One region of the Gordonia sp. NPDC057258 genome, then DNA from elsewhere that is predicted to be linked to it. Evidence: predicted binding sites of a transcription regulator. Region 1 holds the regulator's gene; each other region holds the start of a gene.
What was found. Region 1 encodes LexA, which represses DNA repair genes until DNA is damaged. Its sites were predicted from a motif close to CGAACANNTGTTCG; they were not measured.
Positions count from the first base shown of each region.

Region 2: ACFUEJ_RS09770 (DUF222 domain-containing protein) is a predicted target of LexA. The motif match lies at 2,249-2,262, and genes of this name have one in related genera.
Region 3: ACFUEJ_RS00690 (HNH endonuclease signature motif containing protein) is a predicted target of LexA. The motif match lies at 2,248-2,261, and genes of this name have one in related genera.

Region 1 covers NZ_JBHUXZ010000007.1:119,773-124,455, forward strand. The annotation lists gene hrpA (ATP-dependent RNA helicase HrpA) at 1-123, shown strand, start outside; gene nrdR (transcriptional regulator NrdR) at 97-597, opposite strand; gene ACFUEJ_RS07745 (LysM peptidoglycan-binding domain-containing protein) at 697-1,236, opposite strand; gene lexA (transcriptional repressor LexA) at 1,461-2,165, shown strand; gene ACFUEJ_RS07755 (phosphoenolpyruvate--protein phosphotransferase) at 2,143-3,852, opposite strand; gene ACFUEJ_RS07760 (DeoR/GlpR family DNA-binding transcription regulator) at 4,002-4,683, shown strand, end outside.
Region 2 covers NZ_JBHUXZ010000010.1:47,152-51,834, reverse strand. The annotation lists gene tgt (tRNA guanosine(34) transglycosylase Tgt) at 1-523, shown strand, start outside; gene ACFUEJ_RS09770 (DUF222 domain-containing protein) at 537-2,234, opposite strand; gene ACFUEJ_RS09765 (hypothetical protein) at 2,551-2,835, opposite strand; gene ACFUEJ_RS09760 (SDR family oxidoreductase) at 2,854-3,468, opposite strand; gene ACFUEJ_RS09755 (carbohydrate kinase family protein) at 3,518-4,471, opposite strand; gene ACFUEJ_RS09750 (class II aldolase/adducin family protein) at 4,468-4,683, opposite strand, start outside.
Region 3 covers NZ_JBHUXZ010000001.1:145,840-150,522, reverse strand. The annotation lists gene ACFUEJ_RS00700 (acyl-CoA dehydrogenase family protein) at 1-767, shown strand, start outside; gene ACFUEJ_RS00695 (acyl-CoA dehydrogenase family protein) at 776-1,852, shown strand; gene ACFUEJ_RS00690 (HNH endonuclease signature motif containing protein) at 2,268-3,965, shown strand; gene ACFUEJ_RS00685 (acyl-CoA synthetase) at 4,261-4,683, shown strand, end outside.

The sequences.
Region 1 (4,683 bases):
GTCGACGACGAAGCGCAGTGGCTCGTCGAGGAGTTGCGCGTGGGGCTGTTCGCCCAGCGTCTCGGCACCGCGTTCCCGGTGTCGGAGAAACGGGTCCTACGAGCTCTGGACCGACTCGGCTGACACGGGTTCGGCGAGCGCGCTCCCGGATCCCGATGCCGCCTTCAGGTCGTCGATCTCGCGCTGGAAGTCCTCCACCGAGTCGAACGACCGGTACACCGAGGCGAAGCGCAGATACGCCACCTCGTCGAGATCGCGGAGCGGGCCCAGGATGGCGAGTCCGACCTCGTTGCTGGGGATCTCGGCCGATCCACTGGCGCGCACCGTGTCCTCGACCTGCTGGGCGAGCTGCGCGAGCGCGTCCTCGGCGACGTGGCGGCCCTGACAGGCTCGCCGCACGCCACGCATGACCTTCTCCCGGCTGAACGGCTCGGTCACGCCGTTGCGTTTGACCACCGCGAGCACGGCGCTCTCCACGGTCGAGAACCGGCGACCGCACTCCACACAGGAGCGACGGCGGCGGATGGCCTGCCCTTCATCTGCGACACGCGAGTCGATGACCTTGGTGTCGTCGTTCTTGCAGAAGGGGCAGCGCATCGTGTCCTCACGCAGGTCGCGGGACGCTGGAACGCACCCGAAGCGTGCGCCCCGCCGCTTGTCGGCCGGCCCCTGTGACATCGAGGATACCGCCCGGCCTCAGCGGTACCGGGGGGTGAGCAGGGGCTGGCCCACCTGCAGCGCGCTCGACCCCAGATCGTTCATCGCGACGATCTCGTCGATCACGACCTCGCGCGGCATCTCGGGTGCCACCCGGCCGGCGATCGAGCTGAGCGAGTCCCCCGAGCGCACATGGACGACCTCGGAACTCACGGCGGACGGTGTCAGCGAGTCCGAGTAATTCTGGCCGACGACACCGAACACCCACACGACGAACGCCAGCCCGACACCGGCGAGGAGCGCGACCGCGGTGCGGCGGCGGCGACGGAACACCGCCGCGTCGGGCCCGACCGGGCCACGTCCCCGGACCCCGACCGGAGAGCCACAGTGGGTACCGCCCACCCGCGGGGTCACCGGCGATGCCCCCCGCGGCCGGGTGCCGGCCGGCCGGTTGTCGACCGGTCGGCCGCCGTCGGACAGCGGGGCGCGGGTCCGGACGCGATCGGCGCGGTCGGTGCGCGGCCGGACGGCGTCGGGACGGTCGGTGCGGACGGGAGCGACGAGAGTGGCGGTGCGCATGGTGCCCTCCGGTGTTCGGGTGTCTGGGATCGTGCGGGTGTGGTGTTCGGTGTTCGAACATCGATCAGATGTTCGATGCACTGATGTTCGAATTTGTAGCACGACGTCCCGACAAAGTCTCGCGACACATCGAACAAATGTTTGAGGTGCCGGTCGCACTCCGCTAGGCTCGGACCCGGCGCAAGCCATCTACCAGCACGTTCCGAAGACGAGAGGAACCGAACATGAGTGACACCGGCGATAGGCGCGGCCGAGCGCGGGGCGCCGACGACGAGGCCCCGTTCGACGCCGCCGCCGCCGAGGCCTCACTCACCCCGCGACAGGCCGGGGTCCTGGAGGTGATCCGCCGCTCGGTGCGCGAGCGCGGTTATCCGCCGAGCATCCGGGAGATCGGCGACGAGGTCGGCCTGGCCTCGACGTCATCGGTGGCCCATCAGTTGCGGACGCTGGAACGCAAGGGGCTGCTCAAGCGCGACGCGAACCGTCCCCGTGCGGTCAACATCGCCCCGAGTGACACCCCGTCGCCGGACACCCCGACGGCCGGCCAGCTTCCCGAGCCGACCTTCGTGCCGGTTCTCGGCCGTATCGCGGCCGGCGGTCCGATCCTGGCCGAGGAGGCCGTCGAGGACGTCTTCCCACTGCCCCGTGAGCTCGTCGGCGAGGGATCGCTCTTCCTGTTGCGCGTCGTCGGCGAGTCGATGATCGACGCCGCGATCTGCGACGGCGACTGGGTCGTGGTCCGGCAGCAGAACGTCGCCGACAACGGCGACATCGTCGCGGCCATGATCGACGGCGAGGCCACCGTGAAGACCTTCAAGCGTCAGGGCCCGAACGTCTGGCTCATGCCGCACAACGAACTGTTCGATCCGATCCCGGGCAACGATGCCGTCATCCTCGGCAAGGTCGTCACCGTGATGCGGCGAGTCTGACCTCTCCACCGACCGAACCGTCGAGCACCGCCGCGGCCGCCTCGCGCGCCGCGGCGGGATCCGAGGTGGACAGGGCAGCCTCGGCGGCGGCCCGGCAGTCCGGTGCGGACACCTCGCCGAGCCGGGCCCCCACGGCCGCCGCAGCAGCCGGCGCGCTGGACAGCGAGGTGACCCCGAGACCGACGAGCACGCAGGCGAGGTTCGGATCGGCGGCGGCCTCGCCGCACACCCCGACCGGCTTTCCCTGACGTGCACCCGCTGCCGCGACACCCGCGATGAGGCTCAACACGGCCGGTTGCCACGGGTCGGTCAGTCCGGCGAGATCGGCCGACATCCGGTCGGCCGCCATCGTGTACTGGGTCAGATCGTTGGTGCCGATGGACACGAAGTCCACCTCGGCGAGGACGGCTTCGGCCAGGATCGCCGCCGCGGGCACCTCGATCATCACCCCGGCGACCAGACCACGGCCGCGGACCTCGGCGGCGAAGGTGCGCGCCTCCGCCGGCGAGGCGATCATCGGCGCCATGACCCACGGCGCGACGGCCGACCCCGACGCGGCCTGCGCGATCGCGTCGAGCTGATGCGCGCGGATCTCGGGGTGCGCCAGCGCGATCCGATCGCCCCGCACGCCGAGCGCTGGGTTCGATTCGTCGGGATGGGTCACGAACCGGAGCGGTTTGTCGGACCCGGCGTCGAGGGTGCGGATGACCACCTTCTGCCCGTCGAACGCATCGAGCACCTCCCGGTAGATCGCGGCCTGCTCGTCCACCGACGGTTCGTCGGCACGCTCGAGGAACGCGAGTTCGGTGCGGAAGAGCCCGACGCCCTCGACGGGGTACCCGGCCGCGGCGCGTGCCGACGATCCGTCGGCGACGTTGGCGAGCACCGCCACGGCCACCCCGTCGGCGGTCTGCCCCGGACCGGTCCAGCCGGCGACGAGTGCGGCATGCCGCCGATCCTCGTCGACGCGAGCCCGGGCCGCCTCCGCATCGGGCTCCACCTCGATCCGCCCGGTGCTGCCGTCGACGAGAACGGTTGTGCCGGGCTCGATCTCGTCCAGGTCGGCCACCGCCACCACGCACGGGATCCCCAGCTGGCGCGCGATGATCGCGGTGTGGCTGGTCGGTCCGCCGAGGCGGGTGACGAGGGCGATGGTGCTCGTGGGGTCGAGGCCCGCGGTGTCGGCGGGCGCGAGGTCGTCGGCGAGCAGGACCGACGGCACCTCCGGAGTGGGCACACCAGGTTCGGGTAGGCCGAGCAGTTCGGCGAGGACCCGGTCGCGCACGTCGTTGAGATCGGTGACCCGCTCGGCCATCAGTCCGCCGAGCTTGGTGAACACCGCCGCGAACTGTTCGGTGGCCGCGACGGCAGCGGCCTCGGCGGGGGCGCCCTTGCCGATGAGCGCGGTCGCGGCACCGATCCAGCCGCGGTCCTCGGCCAGGCCCGCCGTCGCGGCGAGCACCTCGGCCGTCACCCCGGTGTTCTGCGACGCGCGCGTGCGCAGCCGCGCGGCGACGGCGCCGGCCGCGGTGGCGAAGCGCGTGACCTCGTCGGCGCGCCGTTCCTCGGCGATCTCCACACCGACGCCGAGCTTCTCCGGCGAGTGGTCGGGTCGCTCGCCCGGCCACAGCGCGGGACCGTGGGCCAACCCGCCGACCACCGGGGTTCCCGTCAGGATCTGCGCCATCGTCTTGCCTCTCACTCGACTACCGATGTGACCACCGTTACAAAAAGTGCTTGACTTGTCAACACAAACAGGCGTAAACACAATTACTACAACATCCAATCCCACACGCCTCAACAAGCGGGTTGGTCGAAACCGGAGATCGGAGCGGTGTGTACGCCGAGGAGAGACAACAGGCGATCGTCGACGAGGTGCGACTCGCGGGGCGGGCATCCGTGGCCGCGCTCGCCGAGAAATTCGACGTCACCAGCGAGACCGTCCGACGCGATCTCGCGGTACTGGAACGCGCCGGACATCTCCAGCGGGTCCACGGCGGCGCCGTGCGCGCCGAGATCATGCGCACCCTCGGCGAGCTCGGGATCGACGAACGGGAGTCGAGCCAGATCGAGCAGAAGACCGCGATCGGCCGGGCGGCCATCCGGTTCCTGCCGCCCGACGGCGGCTCGGTGCTCTTCGACGCCGGCACCACCACCTACCGCGCGGCCGAGGCGACCGCTCCCGATCGGAGGCTCACCCTGTTCACCAACAGCCTGCCCATCGCCGGCCTGCTCGCGGGAACCCATCCCGACGGTCTCCATGCCCTCGGCGGACGCGTACGCGGTCTCACCCAGGCGACCGTGGGCGTCGACACCGTGGACGCGCTTCGCCGACTGCGCGTGACCACCGCCTTCATCGGGACGAACGGCCTGAGCGAGGCCCACGGGTTGTCGACACCCGACCCCGACGAGGCCGCGGTCAAGGCGGCGATGGTCGCAGCCGCGCAACGGGTCGTGGTCCTTGCCGACAGCTCGAAGATGGACCGCGAGGACCTCACCTCCTTCGCCGGACTCGACG
Region 2 (4,683 bases), on a different contig from region 1:
CGCCTTGAGCGAGGCGGACCGCGCTGCCGGCGGAAAGGGCTTCGGCGGTTACGGCATCGGCGGAGCACTCGAGAAGGACAACCTCGGCACCATCGTCGGCTGGGTCAACGACGAACTCCCAGAGGACTCCCCGAAACACCTCTTGGGGATCAGTGAACCCGACGACATCTTCACCGCCATCGAGAACGGCGTCGATACCTTCGACTGCGTATCGCCGACCCGGGTCGCCCGCAACGGTGCGATCTACTCACTGGACGGCCGGTACAACGTCACGAATGCCAAGTATCGCAGTGACTTCCGGCCGCTCGACCCCGAGGTCGAGAACTACACGTCGCAGTACAGCCGGGCCTACCTGCATCATCTGTTCAAGGCGAAGGAAGGCCTCGGCCCCACGCTGGCGACGCTGCACAACGTGTCCTTCATCGTCACGCTCGTCGACCGGGCCCGCCAGGCCATCGAGAACGGCACATACACCGAGTACCGCGACGAGTTCCTCCGGCGTTACTACGGAGGTCCCCGGTAGGCGTAAAACACTGCTAGAAGGGCGGTGGGTTGGCGTCGTTCCAGCGCTTCTCGGCGCGTTGGTGGCGTCGGAAGTCGTTGTCGCGCTGGGTGTTGAGTCTGTCGCGGGCGGGGTGATCGGGTGACCGTCTGGGGAAGAGCTTGTTGAACAGGTCGCGTCCGCTGAAGGCGTTGCCGACGAACATGTGCTCGGTGGGTGTGGTGAACCAGGCGGTCTGGAATTCGTCTTGGTGGTCCTGCCAGCTGGTGAAGGTCTTGATGCGGTGATGGAACCGGCACAGCGGTTTGAGGTTGCGCGCATCGGTCGGGCCACCGCGACGCGGGTCGGTGTGATCGAAGGGTTCGGTGTGGTCGAGATCGATCTGCCAGACCGGGGCGTTGCAGCCCGGGAAGGTGCAGCACAGTTCGCCGGCACGCACCAGGGCCTGCAGCTTCTTCGACGGGGTGTACCGCGTTGTCGAACTGTCTGCGTCTGGAGCCGGTGAACCGTCGGGTCCGGTAGGAGCGGGGTGGATGTAGGTGCGGCGCGCTTCGGCGAGCAGCTGCCGGGCGGTGTCGGCGTCGATGATGCCGTGGCGGTCGAGGAAGGCGGGATCGTTGTCGAGACCGATCAGGGTCGACAGGTTCACCACGATGTGAAACGTCGCGCGCGGCGCAGCCGAATCCGACGCCGAGGCGGCCGGCTCAGCCGGGTCATCGACAACGACGTCGGCTGACGGGTCGACGATGGTGTCCGCCTCCGTCATCGCAGCAGTTGGTGCAGGCGGCTCGACGGTCCCCACTGTCGCTGCGTCGGAGTCTGTTGCTGTGTCGGGTTCGGTTGCGGCAGGTCGGCAGTCGTCGCATAGGCACGTGATGGCGGCTTCACCGCGAGCGAGCGCTTTCATAGCATCGACCCTGCGGTTGGCCAACTTTCGCGGGTCACCGGCGTGGACCGCGGTGGCCATCGCTGTCAGGCGGGCGTCGAACTCGGCGGCATCAGCGTTGGGAAGCGTGCCGGAGATCCGGGACTGCCCGGGTGTGAAGCGGTCGGGGGTGATGGTCACCTTGCGGTCGGACTTCACCCGCTCCTTGCGTCGACGGACCGCGTCGGGCGCCCACTTGGCGACGATGGAATCGACCATGGCGGTGAACCGCGCCGTCGACATCGGTGCGCGGGCGAAGATCGCCTCGGCGAGATGGGCGTCCACGGTCTGCATCTCTTCGTCGTCGGTGATGAGATCGGTGCGCTTGAGCGCGATGAGGAAGCGCCGCTTGTCGATTCGACCACACGCGAGTGCGTGTCCGGTGAAGGAGAGTCGGTAGCGCAGTGCGTCGCCGGCCTCGATGAGATCTTTCGCCTCGGCCGGTGTCACGGTGAGGGTGGCGCCGACTTCGGCGATGGCCTGTTCGAGACCGTTGGGCCCGAACTGCTCGTAGGGGTTCTCGCCCGCGGCCACTCGCGCGGACAGGTGCTCGAAGGCTTCGAGGGAGTCGAGTTCGCCGCTGTGCGTCTCGGCGCGCCGCTGGGCGTAGTCCATTTCGCGTTCATCGTGAATGAGGCTGGCCACGACCATCATTCGGTGCGCGGACGCTGCTGCCAAGCCGGCGCAGTGGTTGAGGACCTCGACGAGTTCTGAAGCGGAGAGTTCATGGTCGGGACGAAAGCGCGGCTCGACCGACTCCTGTGGTGGGTCCACCGATGTGGATCCGGCCCCCGCCCCCGATGACATACCTCCACAATACTCGAATATATGTTCGAGTCAAGGGTCTGATCTCGGGATCTCCCGGGTTGTCTCGCAATCCAATCACGCCGCACCGACAGGACTGAAGCGTCGCCTCGGTGGCCTCGACGGGCGCGGCGTCCTCGCTTCGCTCGGTCGGCGCTGCTCGACAAGCGGGACTCTGCGGCGCTGCTCGACAAGCGGGACTCTGCGGCGCTGCTCGACAAGCGGGACTCTGCGGCGCTGCTCGACAAGCGGGACACGGCTCCTCTGCTCGACCAGCAGAGAACGGCGGCGCACCACAACGAGCGACGGCGGACGGGTGTCAGCGGGAGTTCTCGGCAACCATCCGTTCGCGGATGCCGCCGGCGACCCCGGTGCTGTTCGGGTTGGGGTCGTGGATCGCACCCGCGTGCGGCTCGACCGGCGTCCCCTTCTCGGTCTCGGACTTCGCCGTCGCCGCCGAGAATCGCTCGGTGATCCCGGGCATGAGGTGATGAGAAGCGTTGGCGGCCTTGGCTTTGTAGCCGACCGGTTGGTCCAGCTTCGGGTCGGTGCAGGCTGCCACGATCGCGTCGACCACGATCTGCGGATCGTCCATCGCGGACATCCGCGGTTCGTGCCCGGTTTAGTTGGCGGCGTGGACCCACCACGGGGTGTCCACGGCCCACGGCATGATGGTGCCGACCTTGATGGCGTCGTCGCCGGCCATGCGCAGCTCTTCGCTGATCGAGTGTCCGAGGCTCCGAACCGCCGCTTTCGTTGCGGCGTAGGTGTTCTGGAGTACGATCGGTACCTCGCTGTCGACCGAGCCCACGTTGATGAGTGTGCCGCGACCCTGCGACCGGAAGACGCGCAGCGCCGCATGTGCGCCGTAGATCAGGCCCTTCAGGTTCACGTCGACGAGGCGAGCGTGGTCCTCGGTCGGGATGTCCCAGAAGTACCCGACCGCGCCGACGCCGACGTTGTTCACCCACACGTCGATCGATTCGAGCCATTCGAGCGCGGCGGACGCGAGATGGGCGACGGCACGCGGATCGCTGACATCGGTGGGCACCGCCAGCGCCGACCCGCCCTTGCCGGTGATCTCTGCGACGACCTCGTCGAGGACCGCGGTTCGACGCGCCGCGACGACGACGTTCGCGCCGAGTTCTCCGAGTCGCACCGCGGCGCCGCGTCCGAATCCGCTCGACGCGCCGGCGATCACGACGGTGGAGCCGTTGATTTCCTTGTTGTCTGTCATGGTGATCGCCTACCCGAGGCGGGGTTCACCAAACCGAGAGGAGGCGCGCTCAGCCCGCGGCGCGGGACTGCCGGAAGGACTCGATCGCGGCGAGATCGTACGAGTTCGCCCCGGTCCCGATGCCCTGGGCGACGTGCGCGGCCACCGCGCAACCGAGTTCGGCGGAGTCGGCGAGACCGAGCCCGCGCAGCCGGCCGGTCAAGAACCCGGCGGAGAACGAGTCGCCGCAACCGGTGGTGTCCACGACGTCCACCTCGAACGCCGGCACCGCGACCACGTCGTCGCCGGTCACGACCAGCGCACCGTCGGCACCGCGGGTGAGCGCGACGCAACCGACACCGCGGTCCAGGAGCGCCCGTGCGCCGTAGGTGAGGTCGTCGGTTCCGGTCAGTCCCCGGGTCTGCTCGTCGTTGGGCAGCAGGTAGTCGAGGTGGGGAAGTGCGTCGGCGATCCACTCGAGAAGGCCGGGGTCGCCAGCCGACAGCAGATCGGCCGACGTCGTGATCCCGCGGTCGCGCGCCCGGCCGAGGAGCTCTGCGGCGACGGCGCCGCCCAGGAATTCCGGGCCGCCGAGGTGCAGGTGGTCGAGCCCGGTCAGCGCGTCTGCACCCAGGTCGTCGGGCGTGAACTGTGCGTTCGCCCCGATGCAGTGCCACGCGGGACGGTCTCCATTGGGTCGGACGGGTATGACCGATGACGACGTCTGGACCCCGGGCTTCGGAACCAGGCCGCCGGTGTCGACGCCTTCGGCGTCCAGCAGTGCGGTCAGCGAACGCCCGATCGTGTCGTCGCCGATCGCTCCGTGGGTCCGGACCGTGGCGCCCAGCCGACTGAGGACGAGCGCGGTTCCGCCCGCGGTACCGGCGGCGGAGAAACCGATGGACTGGACGAGCGCGCCGTCGGACCCCGCCGGGATGGACTCGATCCCGACGACGTGGATGTCCAGCACATGGACGCCCACGGTTGCGATCGTCGGCGGTTCGAGCCGCGGTGAGGGTGTCACGTCCGGTTCTCCTTGGGTGTCCCGTAGTCCAGCCGGATCGCCTGGGCGACAGTGGACTGCTGTTGGTCCTCGGTGAGTTCGCGAGGCCGGCCCATGCTGCTGGTCCGGTGAAAGAGGGTCGCGAGCCACTCCAGCAGCAGGGCGTTCTCCACCGCGTGGGCCAGGCTGGAGCCGCGTGCCACCGAACCGTGGTTCGCCATCAGCGCGACCTG
Region 3 (4,683 bases), on a different contig from region 1:
CCGGGGCGGGTTCGGACCTGGCCGGCTTGTCGACGAAAGCCGTTCGGAGTGGGGACACCTGGCGGATCAACGGCCAGAAGGTGTGGAGTTCCGGCGCGCAGTTCTCCGAGTGGGGTCTGCTCATCGCCCGGTCCGACCGGTCGGCGCCGAAACACAAGGGCATGACCGCATTCATGGTCCCGATGGACACGCCCGGCGTGGAGGTGCGGCCGATCCGGCAGATGTCCGGTGGGTCGACGTTCAACGAGGTCTTCCTCTCCGACGTCGAACTACCGGACTCCCTGCGGGTCGGTGCCGAGGGCGACGGATGGAAGGTCGCGCTCACCACACTCGGTTTCGAGCGGAACTCCAGCGCCGGGATCGTCAGTGCCGGCGGTAACAGCGTCGACCTCGCCCGCCTGGCCGACCGTCTCGGACTGTCCGACGACCCGTTGGTCCGCCGGCGCCTCGGTGACGCCGCGATCTATGAACGGGCGGCGGCCCTCATGGTGGCGCGCTACGCCGAACGTGAACGGGCGGGTGCCGTGCCGGGTGTCGAGGGCTCCATCGGCAAACTCGTGTGGACGCAGAACCTGAAGCGCGTCGGCGACGCCGCGGCGTCGTTCCTCGGCGACCGGATCGTCGCCGACACCGGCGAGCCCGACACGTTCGCATGGTCGGAGCATCTGCTCGGCGCACCCGGGTACCGCATCGCGGGCGGCTCGGACGAGATCCAACGGAACATCATCGGCGAACGCGGCCTCGGACTGCCGCGCGAACCCCGCTAGGAGTACACATGCCCATCGAACTCACCGTGGAGCAGCGCGATCTGCAGGCCGCCCTCACCGATGCGTGGTCGGAACACGCTCCGGCGCAGGATGTCTGGCCGTCGATTCGGGAACTCGGACTGACCGAGATCCCGTTTCCGGAGGATCTGGGCGGGGCCGGGTACGGGGTGAAGGACGCGTCGGTCGTGATGACCGCCCACGGTCGCTGTCTCGGTTCCTCGCCGTACCTCTCGTCGGTGATCATGGCCGGCCTCACCCTGCTCCATGCCGCCGACGACGAGGGGCGACGGGCACACCTGCCGGCCATCGCGTCCGGGGAGCGGCGCGCCGCACTCGTCTGCGGCCGCGCCGTGGTCTCCTCGTCGATCGGTGCGGAGGTCACCGATGAGGGAACGCTCGTCCTGAACGGACGGCAGGACGTCGTCCTCGACGCGGCGTCGGCCGACGTGCTCGTGGTCGTCGCGCACACCGCGTCCGGTGTGGAACTCGCCGTCGTCGACGGTGGCTCTGCCGGTGTCGGCCGCCACCAGCGTGAAAGCCTGGATCTCACACGAGAGTTCGCGACTGTCGAGTTCACCGGTGTCGAGGCGACCCGGGTGTCGGGCCCGTATCTCGAGGAGCGGCTGCGCCGGGTTCGGTCGCTGCTGATGATCGCCCTGGCTGCCGAGCAGGTGGGTATCGCCCGCCGGTGCCTCGAGATGACGGTGGACTACGCGAAGACGCGTCAGCAGTTCGGTCGCACGATCGGATCGTTTCAGGCGCTCAAACACCGCCTCGTCGACATGCTCGTTGCCACCGAGCTCGCCGAGGCGACGGTCCTCGACGCCGCGGATGTCGACCGCTTCGACGACGCGGATCTGGCCGAGCGGGCCGCGTCGGCTCGCGTGCTGGCCTCGCGGGCCGCCATGTACGCCGCGGAGGAGGCCATCCAGATCCACGGCGGGATCGGGTTCACGTGGGAGCACCCGCTGCATCACCACTTCCGGCGGGCCAAGACCGACCAGCTGTTGTTCCAGGACGACGACGTGCACGTCGACACCGTCGCGCGCGCCATGCTCGGACGGGCCCGCGCGGCGTCGGTGTGAGCGCCGGCGGAGTGGTTCCGGATCGGCGCGTTCGACCTACTCGTCGTCGCTGACCTGCGGAGCGCTCGGCGCGCAGCCGCGAAATCCGTCGCTGGTCGAGCCGGCCCCGAGCGGAGCGAGGCGCCCCTCCCCGCGCTGGTTGAGCTGGCACACCTCCGCCGGTTGAGCCGGCAACGAGCCGCTAGGCGAGTCGCCCACCCCCGCTGGTTGAGCCGGCAACGAGCCGCTAGGCGAGTCGCCGTGTCGAAACCACCTGGCGACCCGACGATCTCAGCCATCGCCAACCCGGGCGGCACCATACCGCAACGCCCAGAATCTATTTCGTCGACAACGATGTCACTCCTGTGGAGACTCATCCGGAATTGTCGGTGGTCGGGTTTACATTGTTTTTCAACGGATCACCTGGTCGCAGCGGGTGAGTGGACAGGCGTCGGGGGGCGTGGTGAAGGCGTGGACCGATCTACCGGGCGAGTACATCGCCGGGGTCGATCCTGCCCACGCCGCCGAGACCGACATGGTCATGTTGATGGCCGGCCTCGACGCCACACGACGCGGCGAGTCCTACCTCGCCTGGCACCGCTATCAGACGATCGCGGCGATGACCGACCGCCTGATCACCACCAGCGCGTCCGGGTTCGTCATGGACGGCCACGCCGACTGCGCCGCCCGCATCGCCCGCCAAGCCGGGGTGTCGCGCCGGCACGCCGAAACCCTGATCGATGAGGCGATCGCGCTGCGGGATCGGCTCCCCGAGGTTGCCGACACCCTGCGTGACGGGGTCCTGTCGCAGTGGCAGATCCGGTTGGTCATCTCCCGCACCGAACTGATCCCCACCGATGACCCGATCACCCCCGCGTTGGATGCCGAGATCGCCGACACGGTGCGTCGCCGAACAGGTGTGTGGGATCGGGCGCGGCTGCGGGACATGGTCGACCGCCTCGTGTTCCGCCACGACCCCGACGCGGTACGGCAACGCCGCAAAGATGCTCTGGATCAGCGTGGGGTGTGGACCCACGAACTGCCCGACGGCACCGCCGAACTCACCGCCGTCATGTCAGCGGAAAACGTGCGGATCTCGGCCAAAGCCGTCGCCATCCTCGCCGACACGGTCTGTAAGCGAGACGCCCGCACCCAGGGGATACGCCGATCCGATGCGATGTTCGCGCTGTTGACCCGCACCAGCTTCGACTGCCAATGCGACGACGACGATCCCTGCACCGCCGACATCCCGGATCCACAGAGCGTCCTCGACGCGGTCCGCGCCGAGGTCGTGATCCATGTGGTGACCGATGCCGCGACCCTGGCCGGGGCACCCGGGGTCGGGTTTCTCGACGAGCACGGCATCATCAGCGACGAACATGTCCGTGACCTCGCCGCCCGCCCGGACGCCACGCTGTCCCCGGTCACCCCCGCCCGCACCCAACCCACCTACGTCGCCCCCAGCACCAATGACGATGACCAGCGGCGGACCGCCCAACGCCCGGCACCAGCCGAGGACACCCGAGCCGACAGCGAGAAGCATTCCACCGCAACCCACTTCGGCGACTCGACCGATGTCACCGCCGCGGGTGTGGCGGTGGTGTATCCGGCGACCCATCCCGGCAACGGGTATCGGCCCACCGCGTCGTGTGCTGATTTCGTGCGGGTGCGGGACGGGTATTGCACCGAACCCGGCTGTACCCGTTCGGCATTCGCGTGCGATCTCGACCATGTCACCGAGTACGACCACACCGACCCCGCCCGGGGTGGGGCGACGTCGAGTGAGAACCTCAACACCAAATGCCGCCCCAGTCACCTCTTCAAGACCCACGGGGACTGGGTTGATGTGCAGTACCGCGACGACGACGGTCGCCTGGTCACCGAATACGAAACGCCCGAAGGGGTCACTCTGCCCGGCGACGCCGAGACGCTGGAAGACACCTTCCCGAACCTTCGGCGGATCCGGTTCGAGCAAGCCGCCCAAGCCCCACCCACACCACGGGTCATCGCCTCCGACAACCCGGAGCGCACACACAGCCGACTGGACGCCAAACTGGCCCGCCGGCGACAAGAACGCGCCCGAAACAAACGAGCCCGCGAAGAACTCGACCGCATCGACCCACCGCCGTACTGACCCGAGAGCACGTGGGGCTCCAATCTGATGACGCGAGTTGTCAGACTTGGTAGCCTGTCGCCACGAGATCGCCGTTCGGTCGACCCCATCGGGACGGCGAACGGTGACCTGAGTGCGAAATGCGGTGAACTGATCAGTGTGACAACCGATTCGGGTGAAACGGACATCGGTCGGCATGGTCGGCATATCCTGCACCTGTGGCACGGCTGGTGACGACGGTGACCAGGGTGCGTCGGGCGCGCAGCGAACCGGAAGAGAGCGACGACGCGGCCCAGCCGCGGAAGGTGGGGTGGACATGGTCTCGGTGACCGGTGCGGTCGGCACGGTGGTGGAATCGGCGCAGGATGCCTTTGGGGCGTTCAAGGTCCTGCGGCGATCGGGTCTCGTGGATCCGACGAAACCCAAGGAGCTGCTGACCACGGTCAAGCGGGCCAAGATCATCGGTCCGTGTGCGGCGGCTGTGGCACACGGTGCCGACGAGTATCCCGAGGCCGGAGCCGTCGCCGACGAGCACGGCGAGCTCACCTTCGGTGAACTCAATGCGCACGCCAACGCACTCGCCAACCACCTGCTCGCGTCCGGCATCAAGCCGGGATCGGTCATCGGCGTCATCGCGCGGGACCACCGGGGTCTGCTCACCACCATGAGCGCCGCGGGCAAGGCCGGGTTCCGCCTGGCCATGATGAACACCGGCTTCGGCAAGACCCAGTTCGCCGAG